4 regions of the Streptomyces sp. NBC_01717 genome follow, and region 4 is predicted to be linked to each of the others. Evidence: riboswitches for the same ligand, from Rfam matches in the RefSeq annotation. Region 4 holds a riboswitch; each other region holds the start of a gene.
The links. A riboswitch is a leader RNA that binds a small molecule or an ion and turns the genes downstream of it on or off. The one in region 4 is predicted to bind cobalamin.
Positions count from the first base shown of each region.

Region 1 (4,647 bases), 3.0 Mb from region 4:
TCCGCCTCGTCGCCGTACGGCAGCAGGCAGATGACCGGGCCGAAGATCTCCTCGCGGGCGATGCGCATGGAGTTGTCGACGGATCCGAAGAGGGTCGGCTCGACGTACCAGCCACGCTCCTGGGAGGCCGGACGGCCGCCGCCCGTAAGGATCTTGGCACCTTCCTCCTGGCCGATCCGGATGTAGTCGAGGGAGCGCTGCTGCTGACGCCGCGCGACCAGCGGGCCGAGCTCGGTGGCGGGGTCGAGCGGGTCGCCGACCTTCAGCGCGCCCGCCGCGGCGGCGAACGCCTCGGCGATCTCGTCGTAGCGGGAGTGCGGGACGAGAATGCGGGTCTGGGCGACACACGCCTGGCCGTTGATCATCCAGGCGAACGGGACGATGCCCGCGACGGCCGCGTCGAGATCGGCGTCCGGGAGGATGACGGCGGCGGACTTTCCGCCCAGCTCCAGGGTGACCCGGGTGAGGTTGCGCGAAGCGACCTCCATGACCCGGCGGCCGGCCGCGACGGAGCCGGTGAACGACACCTTGTCGATGCCCGGATGCCCGACCAGGTACTCACTCACCTCGCGGTCCGCCGGGAGGATCGACAGCACGCCCTCGGGGAGCCCGGCCTCGGCGGCGATCTCGGCCAGGATGTAGGCGTCCAGGGGCGATTCGGGCGAGACCTTGAGGACGGCCGTGCAGCCGGACAGCAGCGCGGGCGCGAGTTTGGCGGCGGCGGTGAACTGCGGGACGTTCCACGGCACGACGGCCGCGACGACGCCGACCGGCTCCCGGCGCACCAGCAGCGGCCCGAGGACGCCGTCGCGCCGTTCCTCGTACGGGAAGGTACGGGCGACGGTGATCGCCGCGTCCCACACCATCATCGCGGCGAGTGCCTGCACCATCACACTGGAGCTGTACGGGGTTCCGTTCTCGGAGCTGATGACGCGGGCGATCTCCTCGTACCGCACGGCGAACGCGTCCTTGATCCGGGTGATCACCTCGATCCGCTCGTCGAGGGACGCCCGCGGCCAGGGCCCTTCGTCGAAGGCCCGGCGGGCGGCGTCGACAGCCCGGTCCACGTCCCCCTCGCAGGCGTGCGGCACCCGGCCGATGACCTGCTCGGTGTGGGGCGATATCACCTCGATGACGTCCTGGCCGAGCGGATCGACCAACTCCCCGCCGATGAACAGTTTTCCGTGTTCGACAAGCTCGGTCATGGCTGCTGCCTCCCGCGACCCGGCACGTACCGACTCCGCACCTGACTCCATACCTGACTCCGTGTCAGAACTGATACCAGTTCCAGTTCCAGGAGTCCACGGATCCGACGGCGATCGACCTCGGACGAATAGTCGACCAGGGCTACTACTGGAACGAGTTCTCGTTACAGTGGTTGCGGCGCAGCACGGCCGCATGCCGGGACGAGAGATGGGGATCTCATGACACAGGTGACCGAGCACGGCGGCGGCGTGTGGTCCATCAAGGTCCCCATCCCGGACAACCCGCTCGGCCACACCCTGGTTCACGTCCTTGACACCGGCCGCGGCCCGGTCCTGATCGACACCGGCTGGGACGACCCGGAGGCCTGGGACACCCTGGTCGCGGGCCTCACCGCCATCGGAGTCGGCATCACCGACATCCATGGCGTGGTCATCACCCACCACCACCCCGACCACCACGGCCTGTCCGGCCAGGTCCGCGAATCATCCGGGGCCTGGATCGCGATGCACGCCGCGGACACCGCGATCGTGCGCCGCACCCGCGAGTCCGAACCGGGCACCTGGCTGGCCTACCTGGCGGCGAAACTCACCGCGGTCGGCGCCCCCGAGGACCACCTCGCCCCACTGCGCGCCGCCCGCGCCACCGGCCGGATGCGCACCCTGCCCGGCCTTCGCGCCGCCCTCCCGGACCGCGAGATCGTCCCCGGCGAGCTGCTCGACCTGGCGGGCCGCCGGCTCCGCGCGGTCTGGACGCCGGGCCACACCCCCGGCCATGTCTGCCTGCATCTGGAGGAGGACCACCCGGCGAACCTGCCCGGCCGCGGCCGGCTCTTCTCCGGCGACCATCTGCTGCCCGGGATCAGTCCGCACATCGGGCTGTACGAGGACCCGGACGACGCGACGGCCACCGACCCACTGGGCGACTACCTCGACTCGCTGGAGCGCATCGGCCGGCTGGGCGTCGCCGAGGTGCTGCCCGCCCACCAGCACGCGTTCCCGGACGCGGCCCGGCGCGTACAGGAACTCCTCGACCACCACGAGGAGCGGCTGACCGGCCTGCTCGCGCTGCTCGCCACCCCGCTCACGCCGTGGCAGCTGGCCGAGCGGATGGAGTGGAACCGGCCGTGGGAACAGATCCCGCACGGCTCACGGAACATTGCGGTCTCGGAGGCCGAGGCCCACGTCCGCCGACTGGTGAAGCTGGGGCGCGCGGAGGCGATGACAGGGAGCGATCCGGTGACGTACATCGCGGTGTGAGGGGGTTCGCCGACGATCCCCTCCAACACCGAGCCGCTCCTCCGCCTGAACGACGAAGCCCGCGACAAGGCCACCATGGCCACGGTTCGCGATGAGGCACCGGCCGTCATCAGGGGCTGACCTCCTCTCCCACCGCTCCGACCCGGCCCGACCCGGCCCGACCTCACGGGTGACGTACGTCGCTGTTCCGGGCGCCCCTCCGCCCGAAGCGGCGGGCTAGGCCCCGGTAGAGTGTGGGCGTCGTCATCATGCCCGTTCAGGGGGAAGCCGGTGCGAATCCGGCACTGACCACGCAACCGTGAGCCGCTGACACAGCGGTGAGTCGGAATGCCCTGTCCGCGGTCGTGACCGGCTCGCGTCACCGGAACCCCGGTGACCGGCACCGTCGAGGCATACGGGGCCGGAGCCTGGTGCCTGAGTGTGCCTGTGCCCGGTTCCCACCGCAGGAGAGGCCCAGCCCACCATGACCGTTCGCCGCACCGCAGCAACGCTCGCCGCCACCGCCACCGTGCTCTGTGCGGCCGCTGCCCCGGCCGCGGTGGCGGCGCCGTCTCCGTCGCCCACCCCGTCCGTCGCGCTGCCGTCCGGGCTGTACGGCACCAAGGACCCGACGTACGACGGGGTCTGGAGGCAGTCGCTGGCCTTCATCGCCCAGCGGCTCGAAGGGGTCACCCCCGCGGCCGCGTCCGTCGACTGGCTGGTCGCCCAGCAGTGTGACAGCGGCGCCTACGCCTCGTACCGCGCGGATGTCAGCAAACCGTGCGACGCGAAGACCATGACGGACACCAACGCCACAGCCGCCGCGGTCCAGGCGCTCGCCGAGGTCGGCGGGCACGGCGATGCCGTCGACAACGGGGTCGCCTGGCTGAAGTCCGTTCAGAACGAGGACGGCGGCTGGGGTTACAACCCGGGCTCGCCCAGCGACGCCAACTCCACCTCGATCGTGATCGGCGCCCTGGCCAAGCGGGGCCAGCGGCTCGGCGATGTGACGACCGAGGGCGGCAAAACGCCGTACGACGCGCTGCTCGAGCTGGCGATCCCGTGCGGCGGCAAGGACGGCGGCGCGTTCGCGTACCAGCCCGACAAGGGCGGCAAGCTCGCCGCCAACGCGGACGCCACCGCGGCCGGTGTGCTCGGTTCCATGGGCAAGGGGCTGGCCGCCTGGAACAATTCCGCGTCCGAGGACAAGGCGCCCACCTGCCACAAGGGCGCCGTCGTCAAGCCCGAGCAGGCCGCCCAGAACGGTGCGCACTATCTCGCGGGTGCCCTCGCGAAGACCGGCCACCTGAACCAGCCGCCGATGCCGGGCGCCACCGACACCACCGAGCAGCCCGACTTCGGCAACACCGCGGACGCGGTCGTCGCCCTGGCCGCCGCGGGCCACCAGGACAAGGCGGCCGGCGCGCTCGGCTGGCTGAAGAAGCACGCCGCGCCCTGGGCGGCCGAGAACGGCCCGGCCGCCTACGCCCAGTTGGTCGTGGCCGCGCACACGACCGGCGCCGATGCCCGCGACTTCGGCGGTGTCGACCTGGTCGAGCGGCTGAGCGCGACCGGGCCGAAGCCGGCCGCCGTCCACACACCCTCGCCGGCCACCAGCGACTACGCGGCGCAGGACGGCACGAGCGACGACGCCGGTCTCGGCGTGTGGTGGCTCGTCGGTATCGGTCTCGCCGCCGGTGCCGGTGTCGGCTTCCTCATCAGCAGCCGCCGGAAGACCCCGCAGCTGTGAACCGAGCGGGGAATCGATCCGGGTGGCCGACGGCGGGCGCCCTGCTGCTCGTTCTCGGCGCCGTCCTGACCGTGCTCGGCGCGGGCACCGCCCACGCGGCCGGCTACCGCTACTGGTCGTTCTGGGAGGGCAAGGGGACGGGCTGGGCGTATGCCACCCAGGGCCCGTCGCTGGTCCGGCCCGACGACGGTGCGGTGCAGGGCTTCCGGTTCTCGGTCAGCGAGGACTCCCAGGACTCGGCGAAGCCACGCCGCGCCCCCGACTTCGCGGCGATCTGCGCGGACACCCCCGCCAAGGACGGCAGCAAGCGGGTCGCGCTCGTCATCGACCCCGGCACGGCGGCGGACGCCCCTGACGGGGAGACGCCGCCCGCGCCGCGTACCGCGTGCGCGCAGGTCGCCGAGGACGCGAGCGCCGCGGAGGCCCTCGCCTCCGTGGCCAAGCCGCTGCGCTACA
Region 1 is NZ_CP109178.1:6,472,914-6,477,560, reverse strand. It holds gene OHB49_RS29355 (aldehyde dehydrogenase) at 1-1,205, opposite strand, end outside; gene OHB49_RS29350 (MBL fold metallo-hydrolase) at 1,425-2,462, shown strand; partial or broken gene OHB49_RS29345 (hypothetical protein) at 2,481-2,582, shown strand; cobalamin riboswitch at 2,675-2,861, shown strand; gene OHB49_RS29340 (prenyltransferase/squalene oxidase repeat-containing protein) at 2,926-4,191, shown strand; gene OHB49_RS29335 (SCO2322 family protein) at 4,233-4,647, shown strand, end outside.
Region 1: another riboswitch for cobalamin. It lies ahead of OHB49_RS29340 (prenyltransferase/squalene oxidase repeat-containing protein); the one in region 4 lies ahead of OHB49_RS15555 (ribonucleoside-diphosphate reductase subunit alpha).

Region 2 (4,647 bases), 870 kb from region 4:
ACGCCCCGTACTCCGACCTGATCTGGGTCGAGACGGGCACCCCGGACCTCGCACAGGCCCGCGAGTTCGCCGAAGCCGTCCATGCGCAGCACCCGAACCAGATGCTGGCCTACAACTGCTCGCCGTCCTTCAACTGGAAGGCAGCCCTGGACGACGACCAGATCGCCAAGTTCCAGCGGGAGCTGGGGGCGATGGGCTACCGCTTCCAGTTCATCACCCTGGCCGGCTTCCACTCCCTCAACCACGGGATGTTCGACCTCGCACGCGGCTACGCCGAGCACGGCATGACCGCCTATGTCGACCTCCAGGAGCGCGAGTTCGCCGCGCAGTCGCAAGGTTTCACTGCCGTCAAGCACCAGCGCGAGGTCGGGACCGGCTACTTCGACCTCGTTTCCACCGCCGTGAACCCCGCCTCCTCGACCACCGCGCTCGCCGGCTCCACGGAGGAGCAGCAGTTCCACTAGGCCTCTCGGGCTCCAGTCCGTGGGCCGGCACGCCCGTCTCCGTGCCGGCTCTCGCTCCGCTCCCCCGACCAGGAGAACCTGATGTCCACCAGCGCAGTGACACACCGCGTCCGGGTCCTCGCGGCACCCGGCGATCGCCACGAGGAGATCCTGACCCCCGCGGCCCTCGACTTCGTCGGCCGGCTCGCAGCTGCCTTCGGGGGGCGTCGCCAGGACCTCCTGAAGGAGCGCAAACGACAGGCGATCCGGCTCGCCGCCGGATCCCCTCTCGACTTTCCCCTCGCCACCGCCTCCGTCCGCTCGGACCGGTCGTGGCGCGCGGCGCCGCCCGGTCCCGGGCTGGCGGACCGCCGCGTGGAGATCACCGGCGCTCCCGACCGCGGCATGACCGTCAACGCCCTCAACTCCGGGGCGAACGTGTGGATGGCGGACTTCGAGGACGCCACCTCCCCCACCTGGCACAACATCATCGGCGGTCAGCTCAATCTGCTCGATGCCGTGGAGCGCCGGATCGACTTCCGCACCCCCGAGGGCAAGGAGTACCGGCTCGGCGACCACGTCGCGACGATCGCGGTCCGCCCGCGGGGCTGGCACCTTGCGGAGGAGCACCTGGAGTTCGACGGCGGACCCGTGCCGGCTGCACTCGTGGACTTCGGTCTGTACTTCTTTCATTGCGCACGGCGCCAGATCGATGCCGGCTCGGGCCCGTACTTCTACCTGCCCAAACTGGAGAACCGCTACGAGGCCCGTCTCTGGAACGACGTCTTCGTCCTGGCGCAGGAGCTGCTCGGCATCGACCGCGGCACGGTCCGCGCCACGGTCCTGATCGAGACGATCACCGCCGCGTTCGAGATGGAGGAGATCCTCTACGAACTGCGCGAGCACAGTTCCGGCCTCAACGCCGGACGCTGGGACTATCTCTTCAGCCTGATCAAGACGTTCGGCCACCGCACCGACTTCCTGCTGCCCGACCGGGCCACGCTGACGATGACCGCCCCGTTCATGCGCGCGTACACGGATCTGCTCGTGCGCACCTGCCACCGGCGCGGCGCCCACGCCATCGGGGGAATGGCCGCCCACGTGCCCGGCACGGACCGGGCCGCCGACGAGGTGGCGCTGACCAAGGTCCGGCTGGACAAGGAACGCGAGGCAGAGGACGGCTTCGACGGCTCGTGGGTCGCCCATCCAGGACTCGTTCCCGTCTGCCGTGAGGTCTTCGACGGCGTCCTCGGAGACTGCAGCCATCAGATCGAACGCACCCGCGAGGACGTGGAAGTGACAGCGAAGGACCTCCTGTCGGTGCGCAAGCTCAGCGGTCCGCCCACCCCGGAGGGCGTCCGTACCAACATCGCGGTGGCGTTGCGGTACTTCGACGCCTGGCTCCGCGGCAGCGGGGCGGTCGCCCTGCACGGCCTGATGGAGGATGCCGCGACAGCCGAGATCGCCCGCGTGCAGATCTGGCAATGGCTGCGGCATCGCGTGGTGGGCCGTGAGACGGTGCTGGAGCTGCTGGACGACGAGCTCGCCGCCCTGGGCGCCGAGTACCCCTGGGCAGCTCTCGACGAGGTACGGATGCTCTTCGAGCAGAACGCTCTGAGGGCTGAGCTGCCGCTCTTCTTCACCCCGGACGCCTACACGCAACACATCGTCGAGCGCACGGAGGCACGGTCATGAGCCGGGACATCCGCCGGGTCGGCGTGGTCGGCGGCGGTGGGGTGGGCACCGGCATCGCAGAGGTGTGCGCGCGGCCCGGCCTGGACATCGTCGTGTGCGAAGTGGACGCGCATTGTCCCGGAATGTGAACAGCGGCGCCTCAGGAGCGGCCTGACCTCTAGTCTGGCCGGTGCAGCTGGTTCGCCCTGTCCGCCAGGCAGGCGCGTCGCAAGAGGGAACCCGGTGGAAATCCGGGACTGCCCCGCAGCGGTGAGTGGGAACGACCGCCGTCATACGCACTGGATCCGGTCGGATCCGGGAAGCGACGGCCAGTAGGAATCTGCCTCGGCAGGTGCGCCCGCGAGTCCGAAGACCTGCCCGTTGCCCGTACGTGACCGATCGCGTGCGGATATCCCGGTGACCTCGTGGGCGGGTCGGCGTACATACCAGGTGGACGACCGCGCCGACGGCGCGAGTCCCGTCCGTCCGGTTCGTCATCCCTTCGCGCCCGTGTCCCGTCTCCGGGATCCTCAGGAGTCATCTCGCGAAGGAGATTTCCGTGACAGCCAAGACCGCAGCCGCGGCAGCACGGGCCACCGTGTACGGCTACCCCCGCCAGGGCCCGAACCGGGAACTGAAGAAGGCCGTCGAGGGCTACTGGAAGGGCCGTGTCACCGCCGACGCCCTCCGTCGGACCGCGGCGGATCTGCGCCGGTCCACCTGGCAGCAACTGGCCGACACAGGCATCCACGGGGTGCCGACCGGTGACTTCTCGTACTACGACCATGTCCTGGACACCAGCGTCATGGTCGGCGCCGTCCCTCAGCGACACCGTGCGGCCGTCGAAGCCGACGCGCTCGACGGCTACTTCGCCATGGCACGGGGCACCCAGGACGTGGCGCCGCTGGAGATGACCAAGTGGTTCGACACCAACTACCACTACCTGGTGCCTGAGTTGGGACCCGAAACGGTATTCACCACTGACTCCACCAAGCAGGTCGGGGAGCTCAAGGAGGCGATCGCTCTCGGCCTCGCCGCCCGGCCTGTACTCGTCGGTCCGGTCACTTATCTCCTGCTCGCCAAGCCGGCTCCCGGCGTGGCCGCGGACTTCGAACCGCTGACCCTCCTGGACCGGCTGCTGCCCGTCTACGCCGAGGTGCTGGCGGACCTGCGCGCGGCCGGTGCCGACTGGGTGCAGCTCGACGAGCCCGCACTGGTCCAGGACCGCTCGCCGGCCGAGCTGAACGCCGCCGCCCGTGCCTACCGCGACCTCGGTGGCCTGACCGACCGCCCCAAGCTGATCGTCGCCTCCTACTTCGACCGGCTCGGCGACGCCCTGCCCGTCCTGGCGAAAGCCCCCATCGAGGGCCTGGCCCTCGACTTCACCGGCGCCGGCGCCGCCAACCTCGACGCGCTGGCCTCGGTGGGCGGACTCACCGGCAAGCGCCTGGTCGCCGGAGTGGTCGACGGCCGCAACATCTGGATCAACGACCTCGAGAAGTCCCTGGCCACCCTGGGCGCGCTCCTCGGCCTCGCCGATCAGGTGGATGTGGCCGCCTCCTGTTCCCTCCTGCACGTACCGATCGACGCTGCGGCTGAGCGGGACATCGATCCGCAGGTCCTTCGCTGGCTCGCCTTCGCCCGGCAGAAGACGGACGAGATCGTCACCCTGGCCAAGGGCCTGGCTCAGGGCACCGACGCCATCGCCACGGAGCTCGCCGCCAATCGCGCCTACCTCGCCTCCCGCGCGATCTCCCCGATCACCCACGACCCGGCTGTAAGGTTCAGGGCCGCCGCCGTCACGGACGCCGACGGCCGCCGCTCCCAGCCGTACGAGGAACGGTCTGCTGCCCAGAGCGCCCACCTCGAACTGCCACCGCTGCCCACCACCACCATCGGATCGTTCCCGCAGACGAGCGAGCTGCGCACCGCCCGTGCCGATCTGCGCGCAGGGCGCATCGACACTGCCGCTTATGAGCAGCGCATCGAGAGCGAGATCCGCGACGTCCTCGCCTTCCAGGAGGAGGCCGGCATCGACGTCCTGGTGCACGGCGAGCCCGAACGCAACGACATGGTGCAGTACTTCGCCGAGCAGCTCACCGGCTACCTCGCCACCCAGCACGGCTGGGTCCAGTCCTACGGCACCCGCTATGTCCGCCCCCCGGTGCTCGCGGGCGACATCTCCCGGCCGGAACCGATGACGGTGCGCTGGACCTCGTACGCGAACTCCCTCACCGACCGACCCGTCAAGGGCATGCTGACCGGTCCGGTCACCATGCTCGCCTGGTCCTTCGTCCGCGACGACCAGCCGCTCGGCGATACCGCGCGCCAGGTCGCGCTCGCCCTGCGCGACGAGGTGAACGACCTGGAGTCAGCGGGCACTTCGGTCATCCAGGTCGACGAACCCGCCCTGCGCGAGACCCTTCCCCTGCGCATCGCCGACCGCCCCGCCTACCTGGACTGGGCCACGGAAGCCTTCCGCCTCACCACTGGCGGCGTACGTCCGGACACCCAGATCCACACCCACATG
Region 2 is NZ_CP109178.1:2,594,650-2,599,296, forward strand. It holds gene aceA (isocitrate lyase) at 1-464, shown strand, start outside; gene aceB (malate synthase A) at 546-2,138, shown strand; partial or broken gene OHB49_RS11815 (3-hydroxyacyl-CoA dehydrogenase NAD-binding domain-containing protein) at 2,135-2,248, shown strand; cobalamin riboswitch at 2,298-2,513, shown strand; gene metE (5-methyltetrahydropteroyltriglutamate--homocysteine S-methyltransferase) at 2,677-4,647, shown strand, end outside.
Region 2: another riboswitch for cobalamin. It lies ahead of metE (5-methyltetrahydropteroyltriglutamate--homocysteine S-methyltransferase); the one in region 4 lies ahead of OHB49_RS15555 (ribonucleoside-diphosphate reductase subunit alpha).

Region 3 (4,647 bases), 3.6 Mb from region 4:
GGGGCGGAGCCCCGGTTACGGGAAGGGGCGGGGCGGGGAGGAAAGCCCGCCGCAGGCGTTCCCTTCACGCCAACCCCCCAGGCACCCCGGGCTCGTCAGCGCCACGCGCACCAGCCACAACACCGCCCCCTCGGGCCGCCGGCACCTCCGGGGCGCCGGGGCCCACGAACGGCAGTCCTTCCGGCACCCCCGCCTCGATCAGCCGCATCAGCGCCCCCGTATCCGCATGCTCCTCGATCAAGTCCCCCAGCCGGTCCAACTGTTCCTCCCGCAGCGCCCCGAAACTCGTGTCCGGCGCCGGCACGAACCGCCGCCCGGCAGCCGCCGCGACCTCCATCAGGAACCGCCGCCGGAAGCCGTCGCTCTCCAGCGAGCCGTGCCAGTGCGTCCCCCACACCGCCCCCACCCGGCACCCGTCCAGGAACGGCTCGCCGCCCCGCACATCGGCGACCCCGTGATGGATCTCGTACCCCTCCACCGGCTCCCCGAGCGCCGAACCGACCGGCCGGGCCAGGGTCTTCTCCCGGTCGAACCGGATCCGTACCGGAAGCAGCCCGAGCCCTTCGACCTGCCCGGCCCGCGACTCCACCTCGTCCTCGATGCGCTCGCCGAGCACCTGGAACCCGCCGCAGATACCGAGCACCGGACGCCCCTGGGCAGCCCGCCGCAGCAGCGCGTCGGCCAGCCCGCGTTCGCGCAGCCAGGCCAGCGCCTTCACCGTGCCGCGCGTGCCGGGCACGATCACCAGGTCCGCGTCGGCGAGCTCCTCCGCCCGGTCCACGAACCGCACCACCACACCCGGTTCGGCGGCCAGCGCGTCCACATCGGTGAAGTTCGACATGAGCGGCACCGCGCACACCGCGACCCGCAGCACGTCCTCGCCGTGCGGCGGCGCGACGACCGATTCGCGTACGGCCCCGCGCAGCGAGACCCGCAGTCCGTCCTCCTCGTCGATGCCCAGGCCATGGGCGAACGGCAGCACCCCGTAGGTCGGCCGCCCGGTGAGCCCGTGCAGCATGTCGAGCCCCGGCTCCAGCAGCGACACGTCGCCGCGGAACTTGTTGACCAGATAGCCCGCGATCAGCGCCTGGTCCTCGGCGCTGAGCAGCGCCGTCGTACCGAAGAAGGAGGCGAAGACACCGCCACGGTCGATGTCGCCGACGACGACCACCGGGAACCGCGCGGCCCGCGCGATCCCCATGTTCACGATGTCGGTGCGGCGCAGATTGATCTCGGCCGGGCTGCCCGCCCCTTCGCAGATCACCGCGTCATACGTGCCCCGAAGCTGCTCCAGACAGTCCACGACCGTGGAGAGCAGCGACTCCTGCCGCCCCCCGTGGTAGCCGCGTGCACTCATCTCGCCCACCGGCCTGCCCATCAGGACGACCTGGCTGGAGCGGTCGCTGCCGGGCTTGAGCAGTACCGGGTTCATCAGCGCGGTCGGCTCCACCCGGGCTGCCTGGGCCTGCATCGCCTGCGCACGTCCGATCTCCGCGCCCTCGCGGGTGACGAACGAGTTCAGCGACATGTTCTGCGCCTTGAACGGCGCGACCTTCACTCCCTGGCGCACCAGCCAGCGGCAGATGCCTGCCGTGACGACGCTCTTGCCCGCGTCCGACGTGGTTCCGGCGACCAGCAGTCCGCCGCTCATTTTCCGCTCCGTCCCGCGGCCGGGCGCCGCCCCGTGGCCGACCGCCGTCCCGCGATCAGCCGGCCCGCCGCGCACACGCCGAGGGCCAGCACCCCCACCCGGCGCGACAGCCGCACCGCGCGCTCGATGTCCTCGGTCCGCACCGCACGGCCGGCCGCGCCGTTCAGCACCGGCCGGTGCTCGACTCGGCCGGCGTACGCGAGGGTCCCGCCCAGCCGTACGCCGAGCGCGCCCGCGAACGAGGCCTCCACCGGCCCCGCGTTGGGGCTCGGGTGCTTGCCGGCGTCGGCCCGCCAGGCCCGTACCGCCCGACGTGGATGCCCGCCGGCAACCACGGCGAGCACGGCCGTGAGCCGGGCACCGGGCCAGCCCACGACATCGTCCAGCCGGGCCGAGGCCCAGCCGTAGCGCAGATGGCGCGGTGATTTGTGTCCGACCATGGCGTCGAGGGTGTTGACGGCCCGGAAGGCGACGAGTCCGGGCACGCCGCCCACCGCGCCCCACACCAGCGCGCCGACCACCGCGTCGGAGGTGTTCTCGGCGACGGACTCCACCACGGCGCGTGCGATCTGCGGCCCGTCGAGGGAGTGCGGGTCGCGGCCGCACAGATGGGGGAGCCGCTCACGGGCCAGTGCGATGTCACCGGCGGCCAGCGCGCCGCCGATGGCGCGGGCCTCCCGCCCCAGCGATGTGCCGCCGACGACCGACCAGGTCGCGGCCGCGGTGAGGGCGACGGATGCGGCGGGATGACGGCGTACGGCACGGGCGGCCAGCGCGGCTCCGGCCGCGGCACCTCCGGCGCAGACCAGGGTGTGCAGCGCGCCCCACCCGCGGTGGTCGCGCCACAGGCGGCGCTCGACGGCCGCGGCGGCCCGTCCGAACGCGGCGACCGGATGCCGTCGGCGGGGATCACCGAGCAGCTGATCGCCGATCAGACCGGCCGTGGCGCCGTACGCGAAGATGCGGTCGGCTCGCACGGCTCAGCCGGCCGTTGCGCCTCGAAGGACCTTCGTACAGCCGGCTCCCGGTGGGAGCGGCACAGAAACGGACGACGACGCACGGCAGCCGGGCATGGCGATATGTCCTCACTCAGGGTCCGCGCCCTGGTTCGACGTGACCGGCGGCGAGAGTCTCCTGGCTCCCGGATCCGCAGTTCCCCCGGCCTTCCAGCCCGCCTGCGCGAGCCGTGACTTCCGGTGTGGGGGACTGCTCCCCGGTGACAGTGGCGGGACCGCGCCGGATTCGCACCGGCTTCCTCTGCTGTCGCCGTAAATGGCTCCGGCAGTCCACCACGCTCCGCGAATGCCCGTCAACCTGGCCTTGACCTGCGGCGGCGCAGTGTGCGCGGACGCACATCGGGCCGGCCACACGCGAGGTGTGTCCGGCCCGATGGAACCCCGATGACGGAGTGCGGCCAGGTGCTCAGGCGACGATCAGATAGATCCCGTACGCGACCGCGGCCGCGCAGAGCCCGAAGCAGAGGTACGCGCCGGTGCGGGCGAGTGCCAGGGAGCCTGAGGCGGAGCCGCCCTGCGCAGCCGGTTCCGGCTGCTTGGAGAGGCCGACGATGCCCAGGGTGAAGAGGCCCACCAGCGCCACGGTGACGACGAGGGAGACGCCGAAGACGGAGCCGAGAGCTGCCCAGTCGATGTTCATGGTGATCTGTCCTTACACCGTGGCGGGCCGCGCCGGATCGGCGACGGTTCCGGCCGGGGCCGGGATGGTGGTCTTGAGGTCCGTGGCTGCGGTCGCGTCCGCCGTGGTGGCCGGAGCCGCGGCCCCGGTGGGCGGCGGGGTGACGGCCGCGATGGCGGTGGTGATGACACCCGCCGGTTCGGCGGCGGGAGCGACATCGCCGTGACCGACCGGCTTGCGGCGGGACAGCAGCCAGATGGCGGCGGACCCGCCGATCAGCAGCATGGCGACGACGACGACACCCCAGGTGCCCTGCTTGGTGAGGAACTCCGCGCCCGCACCGACCAGACCGGCGGCCGGCAGGGTCAGACCCCAGGCGACGAACATCCGGGTCGCGGTGGACCAGCGGACCACACCGCCCCGGCGGCCCAGCCCCGCACCCATCACGGCGCCGGAGCACGACTGGGTGGTGGAGAGGGAGAAGCCGAGGTGCGAGGAGGCCAGGATGACCGTGGCCGCGCTGGTCTGGGCGGCGAAGCCCTGCGGCGGCTTGAGTTCGGTGAGGCCACTGCCCATGGTGCGGATGATGCGCCAGCCACCGAGGTAGGTGCCGAGCGCGATGGCCATGCCCGCGGAGACGATGACCCAGACCGGCGGGTTGGAGCCGGGGGACAGGACGCCGCCGGTGACCAGGGCCAGGGTGATGATGCCCATGGTCTTCTGCGCGTCGTTGGTGCCGTGGGCGAGCGAGACCAGTCCGGCCGAGGCGATCTGGCCGGCGCGGTAGCCCTTCGCGGTGGCCTTCTCCTGGGCGTCGTTACGGACCTTGCCGCCGATCCGGTACGTCAGCCTGGTCGCCAGCAGTGCGGCGAGACCGGCGACGACCGGGGCGGCGACCGCGGGGAGCAGCACCTTGGTGACGACGGTGCCGCCGTCGACCGAGGACCAGCCCGCCGACATCACCGCGGCGCCGATGAGACCGCCGAAGAGGGCGTGGGAGGAACTGGACGGCAGGCCGACCAGCCAGGTCAGCAGATTCCACAGAATGGCGCCGACGAGGGCCGCGAAGATGACTTCTGTCCGCAGCCCGTTCTCGTTGATGATCCCGCCGGAGATCGTTTTGGCGACCTCGACCGAGAGGAACGCGCCGACCAGGTTGAGAGCGGCGGACATGGCCACCGCTGTCTTGGGTTTGAGAGCGCCGGTCGAGATGGTGGTCGCCATCGCGTTGGCGGTGTCATGGAAACCGTTCGTGAAATCGAACACTAGAGCTGTCACGATCACAATCGCGAGGAGCAGCGTGATGTGTTCCATTTACCCAGGCAATCGTTCGACGTCATTGGCTCGTGGACCGTAGGCAA
Region 3 is NZ_CP109178.1:7,066,616-7,071,262, forward strand. It holds gene OHB49_RS31995 (cobyric acid synthase) at 65-1,651, opposite strand; gene OHB49_RS32000 (cobalamin biosynthesis protein) at 1,648-2,628, opposite strand; cobalamin riboswitch at 2,780-2,908, opposite strand; gene OHB49_RS32005 (hypothetical protein) at 3,074-3,307, opposite strand; gene OHB49_RS32010 (inorganic phosphate transporter) at 3,320-4,600, opposite strand.
Region 3: another riboswitch for cobalamin. It lies ahead of OHB49_RS32000 (cobalamin biosynthesis protein); the one in region 4 lies ahead of OHB49_RS15555 (ribonucleoside-diphosphate reductase subunit alpha).

Region 4 (4,647 bases):
GGATGCCGCGCGGGCGATCCGGGTCGCCGGGCGCGAGCGCAGGTAGTACGTCGTCTTCAGCCCCTGCTTCCAGGCGTACGCGTACATCGAGGAGAGCTTGCCGATCGTCGGCGTCTCCAGGAACAGGTTCAGCGACTGGCTCTGGTCGAGGAACGGCGTACGCGCCGCCGCCATGTCGATCAGACCGCGCTGCGGGATCTCCCACGCCGTGCGGTACAACGCCCGTACGTCCTCCGGGATCCAGGCGAACCCCTGCACCGAGCCGCTCGCCTCGCGCAGCGCCTCACGGGTGCGCGCGTCCCACACGCCGAGCTTCTTCAGCTCGTCCACCAGATACGCGTTGACCTGGAGGAATTCGCCGCTGAGCGTCTCGCGCTTGAAGAGGTTGGAGACCTGCGGCTCGATGCACTCGTACACCCCGGCGATCGAGGCGATCGTGGCGGTCGGCGCGATGGCCAGCAGCAGCGAGTTGCGCATACCGGTCTTCGCGATCCGGGCACGCAGCGCGTCCCAGCGCTCCGGCCAGGTCAGCTCGGTGGCGTAGTGGTCGGGGTGCAGCACACCGCGGGCGGCGCGCGTCTCGGACCAGGCGGGCAGCGGACCGGACCGCTCGGCGAGGTCGCAGGACGCCTCGTACGCGGCGAGCATGATCCGCTCGGAGATCTTCGTGGAGAGCGCGCGGGCCTCGGGGGAGTCGAACGGCAGCCGCAGCTGGAAGAAGACGTCCTGGAGCCCCATCGCGCCCAGACCCACCGGGCGCCAGCGGGCGTTGGACCGGCCGGCCTGCTCGGTCGGGTAGAAGTTGATGTCGACGACCCGGTCGAGGAACGTCACGGCCGTACGGACGGTGGAGTCCAGCCGCTCCCAGTCGATCTCACCGTCGGCCACGAACGCCCCGAGATTGACCGAACCGAGGTTGCAGACGGCCGTCTCGCCGTCGTCGGTGACTTCGAGGATCTCGGTGCACAGGTTCGACGAGTGGACGACGCGGCCCGGCTCGGCGGTCTGGTTCGCGGTCCGGTTGGAGGCGTCCTTGAAGGTCATCCAGCCCTGGCCGGTCTGCGCGAGGGTCCGCATCATCCGGCCGTACAGCTCACGCGCCGGCATCGACTTGCGGGCCAGGCCCTTGGCCTCGGCGGCCCGGTACGCGGCGTCGAACTCGTCGCCCCACAGGTCGACCAGCTCGGGCACGTCGGCGGGCGAGAACAGCGACCAGTCGCCGTCCGTGTCGACCCGGCGCATGAACTCGTCCGGGATCCAGTGCGCCAGGTTGAGGTTGTGCGTACGCCGCTGGTCCTCACCGGTGTTGTCGCGCAGCTCCAGGAACTCCTCGATGTCCGCGTGCCACGTCTCCAGGTAGACGGCGGCGGCGCCCTTGCGGCGGCCGCCCTGGTTCACCGCGGCGACCGAGGCGTCGAGTGTCTTCAGGAACGGCACGATGCCGTTGGAGTGCCCGTTGGTGCCGCGGATCAGTGAACCGCGGGCGCGGATCCGGGAGTACGAGAGGCCGATGCCGCCCGCGTGCTTGGAGAGCCGTGCCACCTGGTGGTAGCGGTCGTAGATCGAGTCGAGCTCGTCCAGCGGCGAGTCCAGCAGATAGCAGGAGGACATCTGCGGGTGCCGGGTACCGGAGTTGAAGAGTGTGGGGGAGGAAGGCAGGTAGTCGAGGCGGCTCATCAGGCCGTACAGCGAGGCGACCTCGTCCAGTGCGCGCGCCGAGTCGTCCTCGGCGAGACCGGCCGCCACCCGCAGCATGAAGTGCTGGGGCGTCTCGATGACCTGACGGGTGTGCGGGTGGCGCAGCAGATAGCGGCTGTGCAGCGTCCGCAGCCCGAAGTAGCCGAACCGGTCGTCGGCGCCGTCGGCGAGCGACTGCTCGACCAGCGCGTCGAGCCGGGCCGCGTGGAGCGCCACGAACGCGGCCGTGCGGTCCGCGATCAGACCCTCGCGGTGGCCGACGGCGACCGAGGCGGAGAAGGACACCGCGCCCTGACCGGCCGCCTCGTCCGCGATGGTGCGGGTGAGGAGGCGGGCGGCGAGCCGGGAGTACGCGGGGTCCTCGGAGATCAGACCCGCGGCGGCCTCGGTGGCCAGCGAACGCAGCTCTGCTTCGTCCGACCGGGCGTTGCGGCCGCGCAGCGCGGCGGCGGCGACGCGTCCGGGGTCGGTGTCGGGCAGATCGACGGTGAGGTCGGTCAGGGTCCGCAGCAGTGCGGTCCCGGGTCCGTCGTTCGTGGTTCCCGTGGACTCGGCGACTGAAGCCGGATCGGCTGGCGCGATGGTCATGTGGTGCTCTCCCTCGCTCGGCTCGGGGCCGGGCGGGGAGCGGGGGCAGCCGGGCAGAGGCGTGCCCGGGAAAGGGGACAGCACTCCGTGCGGCGTCCACCGGCCCATCCGCGAGGCCCGGACGTCTGGGCGTCCGGATCGGTCGAGCCGGACGCGCTGTCGGCAGGTCCTCGGACTTACAGGGTGCGCAAAAGTGCACCGATCACACCGTTGCGGGACAGTTCCGGATTCCCACCGGATTTCCCTGCGGCGACAGCGAGCACGAGCATACATGTGGGGGCCGCCCGTTGAGGCAGCCCCCACATGTTGTGTCGTTCGGGGTTCACAGGGTGAGGCTGTAGGTCAGCAGCTGGAGGCCTGGAATGGGATACCAGTCGCGCTCCGGAGTCCGTACGAAGCCCAGGCGGTGGTAGATCCGGTGGGCGGCGAGCATGGTCGACTGCGTCGACAGGACGAGCCCCGCGACGCCGTCCGTACCCCGTGCGCGGTCGATACAGGCCCGTACGAGCGCCTCGCCCGCCCCGAGGCCACGCGCCTCCCGCGCGACGGCGAGCATCCGGAATTCGGCCTCGTCGGGGCCGGCGATGTCGGCCCACGGGTTGCCGGGCGGAGCGTATGTCACGCCGCCCAGTACCCGGCCGTCGGCGCCGACCGCGACGAGCACGTCGGCCTCGGCGGCGCGGCGCGGCACGTCGCGGAGCTGTTCGAGATACGGGTCGTCGGCACCGAGGTCGAGCAGGCCGTCGTCGAGGTACGCGTTTGCGGTGATCTCGCCGAGGAGGGGGTGTTCGGTGGGGTCGACGGGCCTGATCGATATGTCCATGGCGGAAGTGTGCCGTACGGGGGTGGGGGCCGGGGGCAGCTGCCCGGGTACACCAGGGGCGCCGATCCTGTCCGAAACCTGTGTGGCCCGGCGGGCGACGGATCCTTCCTCCGTCGCCGGCCGGGCCACATTTCTTGCTGGCGTGCAGGACTAGCTGGTCGACGGGCTCGTGTCGGGGGAGGAGGCCGGCTCAGGCCTGGCCAACGGGAGTTCGACCTTCACGCCCGGGTCGCCCGCGTCCGCCGTGTAGTCGGCAGGTGACGTCTCGTCGATTCCGGCCGGGGCCTTCACCGCGTTCAGGACGAACGTCAGCACCACCGTCACCACCACGTTCAGCACGAACGCGGTCAGGCCGATGTAGCCGATCTCGCCGATCCCCGGGATCTCCTTCGAGGAGCCGCCGAAGTGCGCCTGGGTCGGGCTCGCCACCCCGTACGCGGCGAGCGTGCCGTAGACCATGCCGACCGCCCAGCCGGCGAGCAGCGCCCAGCGGTGGAACCACCGGGTGAACAGGCCGCCGACCAGTGCCGGGAACGTCTGCAGGATCCAGATCCCGCCCAGCAGCTGGAAGTTGATCGCGACCGTCTTGTCCATCGTGAGGACGAAGGCGAGCGCACCGACCTTCACCAGCAGCGACACCAGCTTGGAGACCTTCGTCTCCTGGGCCGGGGTCGCATCGGGCTTCAGGAAGTCCTTGTAGATGTTCCGGGTGAAGAGGTTGGCGGCGGCGATCGACATGATCGCGGCGGGCACCAGCGCGCCGATACCGATCGCGGCGAACGCCACCCCGGCGAACCAGTCGGGGAACATGTTCTCGAACAGCTGCGGGATCGCCAGCTGCCCGTTCTGCACCTTGACCCCGGCGGCGATCGCCATGAAGCCGAGCAGCGCCAGCAGGCCCAGCATCAGCGAGTACAGCGGCAGGATCGTGGTGTTGCGCCGGATCACGTCACGGCTGCGGCTGGAGAGCGTCGCCGTGATCGAGTGCGGGTACATGAAGAGCGCGAGCGCCGAACCCAGGGCCAGAGTGGCGTAGCCCCATTGGCCCGTCTCGCCCGGTGCGAGCGCTCCGCGCGGGGCGCCGGTCGCCGGGTTCTTCTGCGAGAACGCCTCGCCGGCCTTGGCGAAGATGTCGTCGAATCCGCCCAGCTTGATCGGGATGTAGATGATCGCCACCGCGATGACCAGGTAGATCAGGCCGTCCTTGACGAACGCGATCAGTGCGGGGGCCCGCAGCCCGGAGGAGTACGTGTACGCGGCGAGCACCGCGAACGCGATCAGCAGCGGCAGGTCCTTGACGAACCAGTGCGTGGTCTCGCCGCCGCCGACGCCCATCACGTCCAGCACCGCCTGGATACCGACGAGCTGCAATGCGATGTACGGCATCGTGGCGAGGATGCCGGTGACGGCGACCGCCAGCGAGAGCCCCTTCGATCCGAAGCGGCCGCGGACGAAGTCCGAGGTGGTGACGTACCCGTGCTTGTGCGACACCGACCACAGCCGCGGCAGGAAGGTGAAGATCAGCGGGTACACCAGGA
Region 4 is NZ_CP109178.1:3,463,584-3,468,230, reverse strand. It holds gene OHB49_RS15555 (ribonucleoside-diphosphate reductase subunit alpha) at 1-2,286, opposite strand, end outside; cobalamin riboswitch at 2,431-2,555, opposite strand; gene OHB49_RS15550 (GNAT family N-acetyltransferase) at 2,609-3,109, opposite strand; gene mctP (monocarboxylate uptake permease MctP) at 3,260-4,647, opposite strand, start outside.